3 regions of the Devosia beringensis genome follow, and region 3 is predicted to be linked to each of the others. Evidence: riboswitches for the same ligand, from Rfam matches in the RefSeq annotation. Region 3 holds a riboswitch; each other region holds the start of a gene.
What was found. A riboswitch is a leader RNA that binds a small molecule or an ion and turns the genes downstream of it on or off. The one in region 3 is predicted to bind cobalamin.
Positions count from the first base shown of each region.

Region 1: another riboswitch for cobalamin. It lies ahead of GDR53_RS14915 (energy-coupling factor ABC transporter permease); the one in region 3 lies ahead of cobW (cobalamin biosynthesis protein CobW).
Region 2: another riboswitch for cobalamin. It lies ahead of GDR53_RS16440 (ABC transporter ATP-binding protein); the one in region 3 lies ahead of cobW (cobalamin biosynthesis protein CobW).

Region 1 is NZ_CP045422.1:3,064,616-3,068,884, forward strand. Features, by position in the region: gene GDR53_RS14895 (AsmA family protein) at 1-89, shown strand, start outside; gene GDR53_RS14900 (ribbon-helix-helix domain-containing protein) at 86-322, opposite strand; gene GDR53_RS14905 (SspB family protein) at 332-820, opposite strand; RNA gene ssrA (transfer-messenger RNA) at 932-1,288, opposite strand; cobalamin riboswitch at 1,361-1,571, shown strand; gene GDR53_RS14915 (energy-coupling factor ABC transporter permease) at 1,625-2,305, shown strand; gene GDR53_RS14920 (DUF1003 domain-containing protein) at 2,419-3,009, shown strand; gene GDR53_RS14925 (YdeI/OmpD-associated family protein) at 3,013-3,213, opposite strand; gene GDR53_RS14930 (thymidylate synthase) at 3,438-4,232, shown strand; gene GDR53_RS14935 (nucleoside triphosphate pyrophosphohydrolase family protein) at 4,229-4,269, shown strand, end outside.
Region 2 is NZ_CP045422.1:3,370,548-3,374,816, reverse strand. Features, by position in the region: gene GDR53_RS16445 (ABC transporter substrate-binding protein) at 1-576, opposite strand, end outside; gene GDR53_RS16440 (ABC transporter ATP-binding protein) at 606-1,409, opposite strand; cobalamin riboswitch at 1,691-1,909, opposite strand; gene GDR53_RS16435 (Tex family protein) at 2,061-4,269, opposite strand, start outside.
Region 3 is NZ_CP045422.1:799,916-804,184, forward strand. Features, by position in the region: gene GDR53_RS03960 (endonuclease/exonuclease/phosphatase family protein) at 1-882, opposite strand, end outside; gene cobW (cobalamin biosynthesis protein CobW) at 970-2,025, opposite strand; cobalamin riboswitch at 2,156-2,336, opposite strand; gene GDR53_RS03970 (DUF2164 domain-containing protein) at 2,538-2,792, shown strand; gene GDR53_RS03975 (DMT family protein) at 2,946-3,242, shown strand; gene GDR53_RS03980 (zinc ABC transporter substrate-binding protein) at 3,274-4,269, opposite strand, start outside.

The DNA.
Region 1 (4,269 bases), 1.8 Mb from region 3:
CACAAGCCAATCCTGCGCCGTCAGGGCCGCTTTATCTGGGTCTGCCGCCGCCGCAGCTGCCGCCCTCGACAGGCCTGCCCGGTACCTAGAGCGCCGTGCTGCCTGCAGCCGGTGTCTCCGCCTTGCGGCGATACCAGTCGAGCACGGCCAGGCGCGCCGCCGATGACAGATTGGTGGTCTGTCGGTCGGCGTCGATGCTGGCGATCAGGGCGGTCATGGTTTGTCCGGCCTCACCCGCCATCAGTTCCAGCGCCGCCCAAAATTCGGGCTCGAGCGCAATGGACGTGCGGTGGCCGGCGATGGACAGGGAGCGCTTGTCCATCGGCAGGAGTCAGGGCTTCTTGCGGAAAGCGTCGAGGCTGACGACCTTTTCACCGGGCTTTTCGCCTTCGGCGCCGGCTGTGCCGGCCTCTGCCTCGACGGCGTCGTCCTCGGCAGCTTCGACCATTTCGGCACCCGGCGCGGTCTGCGGATCAAACTGCAGGCCGAACTGGACCGACGGATCAAAGAAGCCCTTGACCGCCGAGAACGGGATGACGAGGGTTTCGGGAATGCCGTCAAAAGAGAGGCCGACTTCAAAACCGGTCTCGGAAACCTTGAGGTCCCAATACTGGTTCTGGATGACGATGGTCATTTCCTTGTCATACTGGCCGAGCAGTTTTTCGCTCAGACGCACGCCAGGGGCACGTGTCAGGAAGGAAATGAAGAAGTGGTGTTCGCCCGGCAGGCCGGTCCTGGCGACTTCCGCCAATACCTTGCGCACGACGCCGCGCAGGGCTTCCTGAGCGAGAATATCGTAGCGCATGTGGTCTTCGGCCATGGTCACCCTTCCGGTGCTGAGAGATAGAATCCCGAACGGCCCATATCAGCCCTACGTTCCGTGCGATTTCAAGAACTAAAGCTTGTCGGCTGCCCGGCACCTGAAAATGCAAGTGCAGGCTTCTGTTGCCAGGTGCCTGCGAACCCCGCCTGTCACCCGGCTAGGGGTGGAGGACTTAATTTCCCAATGCTAGCACTGCTTACGCAGCGAGAGCGACTGGAGCCTTATTGTTGTCATTTGCAACTATAAGTTTCGGACCGATAACGGTGGTACCTCACCGAGCAAAAGCACACCCTTTACACCCTCGTCGATCCTGTTTCGCCCCCATTGGCTGCCCCGAAAAGGGGTAGATGGTGGAGGCGCCGGGTACTGCCCCCGGGTCCGAATGGCTTATTACGATGACAATTTATCGCCATAGCTCTTGCGAGCAATCCCTATATAGGCGCGCTGCCGGTGCGATGCAAATGCTGCGACAAATTTCTGCGTGATCCCGGCGGTACACCGGCCCCCGCATGGCGCTTGTCCCGGTACGGCGTCATGCGCTAACGTCATCGTGATGGTTTTCGCCCCCGCATGCGCGGGGCGGATGAAAAGGGAACACGGTGCGGCGTATCCATCAGGAGCCAAAACCGTGGCTGCCCCCGCAACTGTAAACGGTTTTCGGCCGCAAAATGCCACTGACGCCAGGTCGGGAAGGCGCGTGCCGATGCAATCCGTGAGCCAGGAGACCTGCCATCACATGCGAGCACAGCAGTGCTCTTTGACGACAGCAGGCCGCACGGTGGGTGCGGAGAGGAGCCAGACATGCATATCGAACCGGGCATCGTTGACGGTGCCAAGATTACCCTGAGCTACGCCACGGCCGCCGGATCGTTCGGGCTGGCCGCCAAGATGGCGCTCGACACGATTCGCACCGAAGGCGCCGGCGCCCTGGCGCTGCGCAGCCTTTGCACCACGGCGCTGGTGTTCAGCTTCTTCGAGGTGTTTCCACACCATGCCGTCGGCGTGTCGGAAGTCCACCTGATCCTGGGCTCGACCCTGTTCCTGATCTTTGGCGCCGGCGCGACCGGGCTGGGCCTCGCCCTGGGCCTGCTGCTGCAGGGCCTGTTCTTTGCGCCCTTCGACCTGCCGCAATATGGCATGAACGTCACCACGCTGCTCGTGCCGCTCTATGCCATGACCTTCCTGGCCAAGCGCATCATTCCGCAGGCCACGGCCTACAAGGATGTCGGCTATGGCCAGGCGCTCATGCTGTCGACCGCCTATCAGGGCGGCACGGTCGCCTGGGTTGCCTTCTGGTCGCTCTATGGCGGCGGTCTCGGGGCACAGAACCTGGCAGCCACGGCCAGCTTCGGCGCCGCCTATATGCTGGTGATCGTGCTGGAGCCGCTGATCGACCTTGGCGTACTGGCTTTGGCCAAGCTGACCGGCGGTTTCAAGGGCCTGCCGCTTTTGCACAACCGGCTCTACAGTCCCGCTGTCTAGGCATTCAGGCGGTCCCAAAACTTGGGGCCGCCACCCCTGCATGTCGCCGTTTTAACGCCGTGGCAGGGGCGATCGGGGTATAGTCCGGCCAGCACTAATGTGGTGAGGCTGGCATGGCGACGACGACATCTGACAAGCTCGGTCACGCGGCAGAGCGGTTTCTGGACAAGGGCGAGACCGCGCTCAATGCGCGCGAGCGGCATGTGCTGGAAAAGGCGCTGAGCCGGCAGACCCTCTCGCTGGACACCAGCAAGACCTTTGACGAGGACGCCACTTTCGGCCAGCGGCTGGCCGATGGCGTGGCCTCGTTTGGCGGCTCCTGGACATTCCTCATCATCTTCGGCGTGGCCCTGCTGGCCTGGGTGGCCAGCAATCTGCTGCTGGCCGGCGGGGCACCCGACCCCTATCCCTTCATCTTTCTCAACCTGATCCTGTCGATGCTGGCGGCCGTCCAGGCGCCGGTCATCATGATGAGCCAGAACCGGCAATCGGCCAAGGATCGCCTCGTCACCAGCCACGACTACGAGTGCAATCTCAAGGCCGAGATCGAGATCATGGCGCTGCATGACAAGATCGACCAGATGCGCAATGACGATCTCAAGCGGCTGATCGGCCAGCAGCAGGAGCAGATCGCCCTGCTGACACGCCTGGTGCAGGGCCATCTTGGGGACGGTGCCAAGCCGGATGGTGCAGAACCCGCCTGAGAGTCAGCGTTTCCAGGCCATGCCCATATAGACGTCGCCTGCCCGCAGTTCGGCGAGCATCTGCTCAAGGTGCTTGCGCTTGGTGTCGTCGCGCTTCACCTTGTTGATCCACAGCAGGTAATCATTGCGCTGATAGGGCGGGCGGGCCTCATAGGCCTGGAGCAGGCCGCGGGCGTCGAGCGCCTCCCGGACGAAGTCGGGCATCGCTTCTCGTGGCCGCAAAGGCCGCAGGACCGGGCTCATCTTGTTTCCTCATCGACCTGGTGACGAAGGTGTTCAGCGACCATATCGCCCCCTCAATCACGATCGCGGCCAAGCTATTAAAGCATTGCTGACACGTCCTGTCAGGACGCTTGGCGGTATTCACCTACCGGGCGCCACGCTGATCACGGATCGAAGCGGCGAGCGAATCGCGGTATTGAAAGGCTATGCAGCCCTATCTCAAGCTTCTCGCCACCATCCTTGAACACGGCACCGACAAGGCCGATCGTACCGGTACCGGGACGCGGAGCCTGTTCGGCTACCAGATGCGCTTTGACCTGGCGCAGGGCTTTCCGCTGCTGACCACCAAGAAGCTGCATATCAAGTCGATCATCTATGAATTGCTGTGGTTCATCCGCGGCGAGACCAATGTGCGCTGGCTGCAGGAGCGCGGGGTCAAGATCTGGGACGAATGGGCCGACGAAAATGGCGATCTGGGCCCAGTCTACGGGTCGCAGTGGCGCAGCTGGCCGGCGCCCGATGGCCGCAAGATCGACCAATTGGCGCAGGTGATTGAATCGATCAGGAGCAAGCCGGATTCACGCCGACATATCGTCTCGGCCTGGAACCCGGCCGAGGTCGACGACATGGCGCTGCCGCCGTGCCACTGCCTGTTCCAGTTCTATGTCGCCAATGGCAAATTGAGCTGCCAGCTCTATCAGCGCTCGGCCGACAGTTTCCTGGGCGTGCCGTTCAACATCGCTTCCTATGCCCTGCTGACCCATATGGTGGCGCAGGTGACCGGGCTTGAGGTGGGCGACTTTGTGCACACTTTCGGGGACGTGCACCTCTATTCCAACCATTTCGAACAGGCGCAGCTGCAGCTGACGCGGGAGCCCCGCCCGCTGCCGACCCTGGTGATGAACCCGGCGGTGACGCGGCTGGAGGACTTCGTCTTCGAGGATTTTGCCTTCGAGGGCTATGATGCGCACCCGACCATCAAGGCGCCCATCGCGGTATGAGCCGGGACCTGGCCGCACTCGGTGATCTGGTCGCGCA
Region 2 (4,269 bases), 1.5 Mb from region 3:
GACGGACGGGGCCGCCGCGGTCGCCGGACGCGCGGCGGCGAAGGCCTCCAGTTCCTGCCTGTAGCCGTCCACCAGGGCACGGGCGCGGTCCTCGACGCCAAAGATGCGGCCCAGATTGAGCAGATCGACATACATATCGTCCATCGAGGCCTTGGATTTGGCCATGATGTGGATGCAGCTCTCGGTGAGCTCGTAGACGGCGATGTCGAAGGCGGCGAGTGTCTGCGGCGTTACCTCGCCACCCACCGTCATGCCGTAGTTCCAGCCGGCAAAGTAGAAATCGGCATCAGCGCCGAGCAGCACTTCCTTGGTTGGATAGTCGGGCGACAGCTCGGGCAGTTGCTCGACGCCCTGGCGCAGGGTTTCGTCGAGCGTCTTCCATGCCGACACGCCGGTATAGCCCACCATGCGGTCGCTCAGGCCGAGCGCCAGCATCATTTCGGTGAGGTTGACGTCATTGGAGACGGCGCGCTGCGGCGGCGCCGCGAAGGTGACCTCGCGGTCGCAACTCTTGACGGTGACCGGAAAGGCTTGGGCTGCCGACGCCGAGGCGACGAGCAGGCCGGTGGCCAGCATTGTGTGAACGAAACGCACGTAGAAGCTCCTTAGGCTTTGAGGGGAAGGTGAAAAGAAAAGCGAGGACGGCCGGTGGCGGGATGACTGTCGATGGTAGTGGATACCCCAAAGGTCCTGTCGATCGCCGCTGGGGTCAGCACGTCCAGCGGACGGCCGATATCGACCTGCTGACCCTGGTCGAGCACCAGAACCTGATCCGCATGGGCGGATGCCAGGGCCAGATCGTGCAGCGACACCACGACCGTGGCCGGCAGGGCAGCCAGCAGGGCCAGCACTTCGAGCTGGTGGCGGATATCGAGGTGGTTGGTCGGTTCATCCAGGATCAGCAGGTCGGGCTTTTGCACCAGCGCGCGGGCGATCAGCACGCGCTGCTTCTCGCCGCCCGACAGGCTGGCAAAGTTGCGCGGCGCCAGGGATGTCAGATCGAGCAGAGCCAGCGCCTCAAGCACCGGCTGTTCATCGGCGCTGGCAAAAGGGCCCTGATGCGGCGCCAGCCCCAGGGCGACGATTTCGGCCACGGTCAGCCCGAAGTCACTGGCCGGCTCCTGCAGCACGGTGGCGATCCGCCGCGCCACAGCCTTGGGCCGGAGCGCCCAGAGGTCCTCGCCGTCAAGCCGCACCATTCCTGCGGTGGGCCGGTGGTAGCGGTAAAGACAGCGCAGAAGGCTGGATTTGCCCGCGCCATTGGGGCCGACCACGGCCAGCATCTGCCCCGGCTGCACGGAAAAATGCAGTCCCGAAATGATGGCCCGCTGCGGGCTCGGGCCCCAGCTCAGCTGGTCCACATTGAGGCCGGCGGGCCGCGCAGGGACGGCAGGTTGCAGTGCGATCATGCCAGGCTCCGCAGACGATTGAGCACGCGTCGCGAATGCCGCGTCGAATGTGATGTTATTACATTACGTATCTTTGATCTGCAACGTGAAATCTGGGCCACAGGCTGGCGCTGTGCCGATCGGCCAAGCTGTCTGATGCAACTATCGTGGTGGCATGGACGCGCCTGTCCCACTGGAACCCCCTGCTAACAGGCGGGGCAGACCAGGCGAACCCATCAGGCATAGACCAGCAGTGAAGTCGTCATGCGCCATCATCGTTCTCCGCGGCACACCCCGGCCGGGTTGAAGACAAGTTGATGGCAGGTCTCCTGGCTCACGGGTCTATGCGCTGTCTGGGCCTTCCCGATCCCTTGGGATCAGTGGCGATTCCAGCAGAACTCACCGCTTACAGTTGCGGGGGCAGCCACGGTTTTGCGCCCTGATGGGTACGTCGCACCGTGTTCCCTTTTAATCCCCTTTGGCCGGCAGGCCGCGAAGGAACCTTCAACATGGCGCAACAAGCCAGCCTGGCTCCCTGAAGTCAAGGGCGCAGCGCCTCGTGCCGCCAGATCGATCCGGGACAACCTCCCTCCCCTGGCGCCTGCCAGGGCGGCAAGGGCCGGCGCCGCTGCCAGCACGCCGCCTCCCGAGACCGGCCATATCGTCGCGTGCCTATTTCTTGGTGCGCATGGCTTCGCTCAGCCGGTCGCCCAACGAGCCGGTGCTGCGCGGCGCCTCCTGCGGCGGGCGCTGATTGGCGCGCAGCGGTTGGTCGCGCGGGCGTTCGCGCGTGGGCGCGGTGGCATCGATTTCCTTGCGCATGGTGAGGCCGATGCGCTGGCGCGGCACGTCGACCTCGACCACCCGGACCTTGACCACGTCGCCCGCCTTGACCACTTCATGCGGGTCCTTGACGAATTTGTCGGCCAATTGCGACACATGCACCAGCCCGTCCTGGTGCACGCCGATATCGACGAAGGCGCCAAAGGCGGCAACATTGGTGACGGTGCCTTCGAGCATCATCCCGGGCTTAAGGTGCTTGATGTCATCCACGCCCTCGGCAAAGGTCGCGGTCTTGAAGGCTGGGCGCGGGTCGCGGCCGGGCTTTTCCAGCTCGGACAGAATATCGCGCACCGTGGGCAGGCCGAAGCGGTCATCGACAAAACTCTGCGGATTCAGACCCGCCAAAGCCGACTTGTCGCCCATGATGGTGCGCAGATCACGGCCACAGGCGGCGACGATCTTGCGGGCGACGCCATAGGCCTCCGGATGCACCGAAGAGGCATCGAGCGGCTCGGCGCCCCCGGTAATGCGCAGGAAGCCGGCGCTTTGTTCAAACGTGCGCTGGCCGAGGCGCGGCACCTCCAGCAAGGCCTTGCGCGAGCGGAACGGCCCATTGGCATCGCGGTGGCTGACGATGGCTTCGGCAACGGACGGGCCCAAGCCGGAAATCCGCGCCAGCAGCGGGGCAGAGGCGGTGTTGAGGTCGACGCCCACCGCATTCACCGCGTCCTCGACCACCGCGTCGAGCGAACGGCCCAGGCGGTACTGGTCGATATCGTGCTGATACTGACCGACGCCGATGGCCTTGGGCTCGATCTTGACCAGCTCGGCCAAGGGATCCTGCAGGCGGCGGGCGATGGAGACGGCGCCGCGCAGCGAGACGTCGAGATCGGGGAACTCGGCAGCCGCCAAAGCCGAGGCGGAGTAGACCGAGGCGCCGGCCTCCGAGACGATGACCTTGGTCGGCTTTGGCGAAGGCAGGCGCTCGGTAAGGTCGGCCACCAGCTTTTCGGTCTCGCGGCTGCCGGTGCCATTGCCGATGGCGATCAGCTGCACGCCATGCTTCTTGATCAGCGCCGCAATCGCCGCCTGCGCACCCATGACATCATTGCGCGGCTGGAAGGGATAGACGGTCTCGGTATCGAGCACCTTGCCAGTGGCATCGATGACCGCGACCTTGACGCCGGTGCGGATGCCCGGATCGAGTCCCATCGTGGCGCGGGCGCCGGCCGGCGCGGCCAGCAACAGGTCCTTGAGATTTCGGGCAAAGACGGCGATGGCTTCCACCTCGGCCCGTTCGCGCAGCTCGACCATGAGATCGATGGAGAGCGAGACGCGCAGCCGCGTGCGCCAGGCCCAGCCGGCGACCTCGCGCAGCCAGAGGTCGGCTGCCCCACTGCCCTGAGCCTGCAGCGCTGCCGCGACAAAGCGCTCGGCTGGTTTGACCGGGTCGGTGACGTCGGCATCTACCTCGATATCAAGGCTCAAGAAGCCCTCGTCGCGGCCGCGCATCATGGCCAAAGCGCGGTGGCCGGCGACCTTGTTCCAGCGCTCGGCATGGTCGAAATAGTCGGAGAACTTGGCGCCGCCCTCTTCCTTGCCCTTGAGCACCTTGGCGCTGAGCATGGCCTTGTCGCGCATATGGGCACGCAGCCGGCCAAGCAGAGCAGCATTTTCCGACAGGCCCTCGACCACGATGTCGCGGGCGCCCTCGAGCGCTTCCTTGGTGCCGGGGACCTCCTCGGTGACATAGGCCTGCGCCAGCGTCACGGGATCGGCGCTGCGATTGCCCAGGATCGCCGCAGCCAGCGGGCCCAGGCCGCGCTCGCGGGCAATTTCGGCCTTGGTGCGGCGCTTGGGCTTGAAGGGGAGGTAGAGGTCTTCGAGTTCGGCCTTGGTGGCGGCCCCCAGAATGGAGGCGGTGAGCGCGGGCGTCAGCTTGTCCTGCTCGTCGATGGATTTGAGAATCGCCGCGCGGCGGGCTTCCAGCTCGCGCAGATAGGTCAGCCGCTCGGCCAGCAGTCGCAATTGCGTATCGTCGAGCCCGCCGGTGATCTCCTTGCGGTAGCGCGCAATGAAGGGCACCGTCGCCCCGCCA
Region 3 (4,269 bases):
GTCGTAGAACTGTTCGCTGACCAGAATGTGGTCCAGCGATTCGCGTTCATTCTGGAAAATGTGCGTGTAGTAGACATCGCGCGTGCTGCGATATTGCTGCAGCGTCTGGACCGTATAGAGCGCATCGTCGCCGCCGCCCATGGACTGGCCGAACAGATAGTTCGGCTGGCCGGTAAGTACATTGGCGGTGTTGGAGAGCGTGGCATCGTTGATGTCGCCGAGCACGACCAGCGGATCGTGGTTGCCGCGCAGACGATCGGTGACCAGCATGCGGAATGCCGCCGCCTCGGCCGTGCGGCGGATGGTGGACAGTGCCGAACCGAGCGCCTTGGCGTGCGGGCCTTGGATTGCCCGATCATACCAGGCATTGCTGGAAATCCGGGTCGGCGCCTTGGATTTGAAATGCACGACAAAGACATGGATGGCAGCCTGACTGGCGACCGGCCGGATGGTGAAGTGCAGAATCGGACGGGAAAAGCCGCGAATCTGGACCAGGATATCGGGCGTCTGCTCGTCGTCGCCCTCGTCCTGCAGCTTGAAATTGTCCGGGAAGCTGGAAATCCATTCGGGCTCGTCCTCCAGAATGTCCTTTCGAACAGCGCCAGCGCAGACGATCCGGCCGCCATCGTGATCGGGGGGCACGAGCGGAACATGGCTATCGGCAATGCCGGCCCTTGCCATGAGATCGGCAAGCGCGTCGGCGTGCCAGAGCTCCTGAAAGCCGAAGACATCGGCCCGCATGTCGGTAAGGGACCGGCCGAGCCAGGCGATCTTGGCATTGTATTGGTCCGTGGTCCAACCGTCCGCATCCGAATAGATCGCCTTGCCGGGTAAGTTGAGATTGTAGAGGTTACAGGTAGTGAAACTGAGCAACTGTGCCATTGTGGGCCTCGCGCTTGAGTGTTTCTGCAAAACTGCAGCACAAGACTAGCATGCGAGGCCCACGCTTGCATGACGGGGCAATACCGATCAGGCGGCGATCTTGACGGCCCGTTCAAGGCTCGCGGTAATCGCCGTGCGGTCGAGGGGGCTTTCGCCGATGACGACCAAAGCGGTGTCGCGGCTTTCGCCGTCTTTCCAGGGGCGGTCGAAATAGGCGCTGACGCGGGGGCCGACGGCCTGGATGGCGAGGCGGGCATTGGCGCCGGGAACGGCGGCAAAGCCCTTTAGGCGCAGCACGTCATGCTCGCGCATGGTGGTCTCGATGATGGCGAGCAGCTCGTCCTTGCCGGCGATGGATGGCAGGCGGATGGAGAAGCTGTCGAAATCGTCGTGCTCGTGGGTCTGGCCGCCGTGCTCGAGCTCGTGATGGCTGGGGCGGTTGGCAATGTCGTCCTCGCTACCCATGCCCAGGCCGAGCAGAGCGGCGATATCGACATGGCCATTGCTGGCGCGAATGACGCCGACGCCGGGGCGCAGTTCGGCGCGGATATTGGCCTCGACCTTGTCGAGCATGGCGGCATCGAGCAGGTCGGCCTTGTTGATGACGACAAGGTCGGCCACCGAGAGCTGATCCTCAAAGAGTTCGCCCAAAGGGGTCTCGTGATCGAGCATTTCATCCTGGCGGCGCTGGGCGTCGACGGCGGCCTCGTCGCTGGCAAAGCGGCCTTCTGCCAAAGCGGCGGCGTCGGCCACGGTGACGATACCGTCAATGGTGACCTGGGCCTTGATCTCGGGCCAGTTGAAGGCGCGGATCAGCGGTTGGGGCAAAGCCAGGCCGGAGGTTTCGATGATGATGTGATCGAACTTGTCGGGGCGGGCCAGCAAAGCCTGCATGGTGGGAATGAACTCGTCGGCTACGGTGCAGCAGATGCAGCCGTTGGAGAGCTCGATCATATCCTCCTCGCGGCAGGTTTCATCGCCGCAGCCGGCCAGGATATCCTTGTCGACGCCGAGATCGCCGAACTCGTTGATGATCAGCGCAATGCGCTTGCCCTTGGGGGCATGGGCCAGCAGATGGCGGACCAGGGTGGTCTTGCCGGCGCCGAGAAAGCCGGTGATGACGGTGGTGGGGATCTTGCTCATGCGGACACACCCTCAAGGCGAGTGCGGGACAGAACTGAATTGGGGCAGCATAGGGTCTGCGTCATGACATCTCCTGGCCGTCCACCCGACGGCACAAAGGGTTAAGGGCTCTGCGCCCGGATGGTGTGATGGCAGGTCTCCTGGCTCGCGGTGATCACCACGCCCCTCGCCTTCCCGGCAGCTAGGCTGCCAGTGGCAATTGAGGGGAATGCACCGCTTACAGTTGCGGGGGCAGCCACGGTATTGCGCCCTGATGGGTACGTCGCACCGTGTTCCCTTAGTCCAGCACAGGCGCGTCAAACGCCTGAACCGGGTATCCCTCCGGCACGGGGCCTTCGGGAACCAACACGAGAGGTGGTGTGCCACCAAACGGCGGCAACTGCAATGTCTGGCCGGCCGTTGCACGGAAAACGCGGCTGGCGTCAAGCCGAGAGCGGCGCCGAAGCAGCAATTTCAGCCCCGGCAGCGGCAAGCGACTCGGGCTAGATCAGGACACAGCCAGGAGATGTGCGATGAAGCCGATCAAGTTCAGCAAGGACGAAACCAAGGCCATTGTCGGCGAGATCAAGGACTATTTCCGCGAGGAACTCGACCAGGAGATCGGCAGCATACCAGCGGAAATGCTGATGGCGTTCTTCGCGGAGAAGATGGGCGCCTATTACTACAATCGCGGGGTCTATGACGCCCAGAGCGCGCTCAAGGAGCGGATGGACAGCCTGCATGACGACCTCTACGCGCTCGAGCAGAAGACCAAGCATACCCGCTGAGCGGGCGAGACCTGCAAGAAACCGACTTTCCGGGGGCAGACAGTGCGGCTAGATAGCGCCGCCGGTTCTGACCGGTTTGTTCAGGAGGAAGCCTTGGGCTTCAATTTCGCCACGCTGGCCCCGATCGGGCTGCTGCTTGCATCCAATGTGTTTATGACCTTTGCCTGGTACGGGCATCTCAAATGGCCCGGCGCGGCGCTGTGGGCGGCGGTGCTGATCAGCTGGGGCATCGCGTTTTTCGAATATTGGCTGGCCGTGCCGGCCAACCGGATCGGCTATGGCGTCTATTCGGGGGCCGAGCTCAAGACCATCCAGGAGGTGATCTCGCTGTCGGTCTTCGTGCTGTTTGCGGTGTTCTATCTCGGCGAAAAACTCACCTGGAACCACGGCATCGGCTTTGCCATGATCGCTCTGGGGGCGTTCTTCATCTTCAAGGGGCCGCTGAAATAGCCAGCCCGGCGGACCGGACTGGCGGAGTCATTTAGCCCAGGCAATCGACCAGGCTAGTGGCAAGGCCGCGCAGCAGGGTGGGATAGAGGTCGGCGCCTTCGGTCAGCGCGCCGCCTTCGGGGTCGAGCACACCGGCCTTGGCCGAGGTGCCCTCGATGATGGCCGAGATGATGGTCGGCTCGAAATTGGGTTCGGCAAAGACGCAGGTGGCGCCGAGCGTGCCGACCTTGGCCTTGAGTTCGTCAATGCGGGCGGCGCCGGGCGCCACTTCGGGGCTGACGGTGACCGAACCGGCCACGTCGAGGCCGAAGCGGGCCTCGAAATACTGATAGGCGTCATGAAAGACGATGAAGGGCTTGTCGGCGACCGGCGCCATTGTGGTGACCAGCTCGGCCTGCAATTCGTCGAGCTTGACCAGCTCGGCCTCGGCATTAGCCTGGTAGGCCGTGGCATTGTCCGGATCGGCGGTGGCCAGGGTGGTGGCGATCTGGGTGACCATCAGCTTGGCATTCTGCGGATCGAGCCAGAAATGCATATCGCCCTCGCCGTGCTCGTCATGGTCGTGGCCCTCATGATCGTCCTCGGCGGCGTGGTCGGTGTGCTCAGCTGCGTCGGCATGGGCAGCGTGCTCTTCAGCGGTTTCGCCGCTGTGGTCGTGCTCCTCGCCTTCATGCATATGCGCCTCGAAGGCGCCGCCTTCGCGCACGGGCAGTAGGGTGATGCCGGGGGCGTCGGCGAGCTCGACCACAGCGGCATTGGTGGCAAGGGTGTCGAGCGCATCGGCCAGGAAGAGCTCCATGCCGTGGCCGGTCCAGAAGACAATGTCGGCAGATTCCAGCGCGCCGGCATCGGAGGGGCGCAGCGCATAAGTGTGCGGCGAGGCCGAGCCCTTGACGATGAGGGTGGGCTCACCGACGCCGGCCATGACAGCAGCAACCAGGGAATGGACCGGCTTGATGGAGGCCACGACATTGGGGGCGGCAAAGGCGGTGGAGGTGAGGAGCGCCGTGGCCAGCAGGGTGAGCGG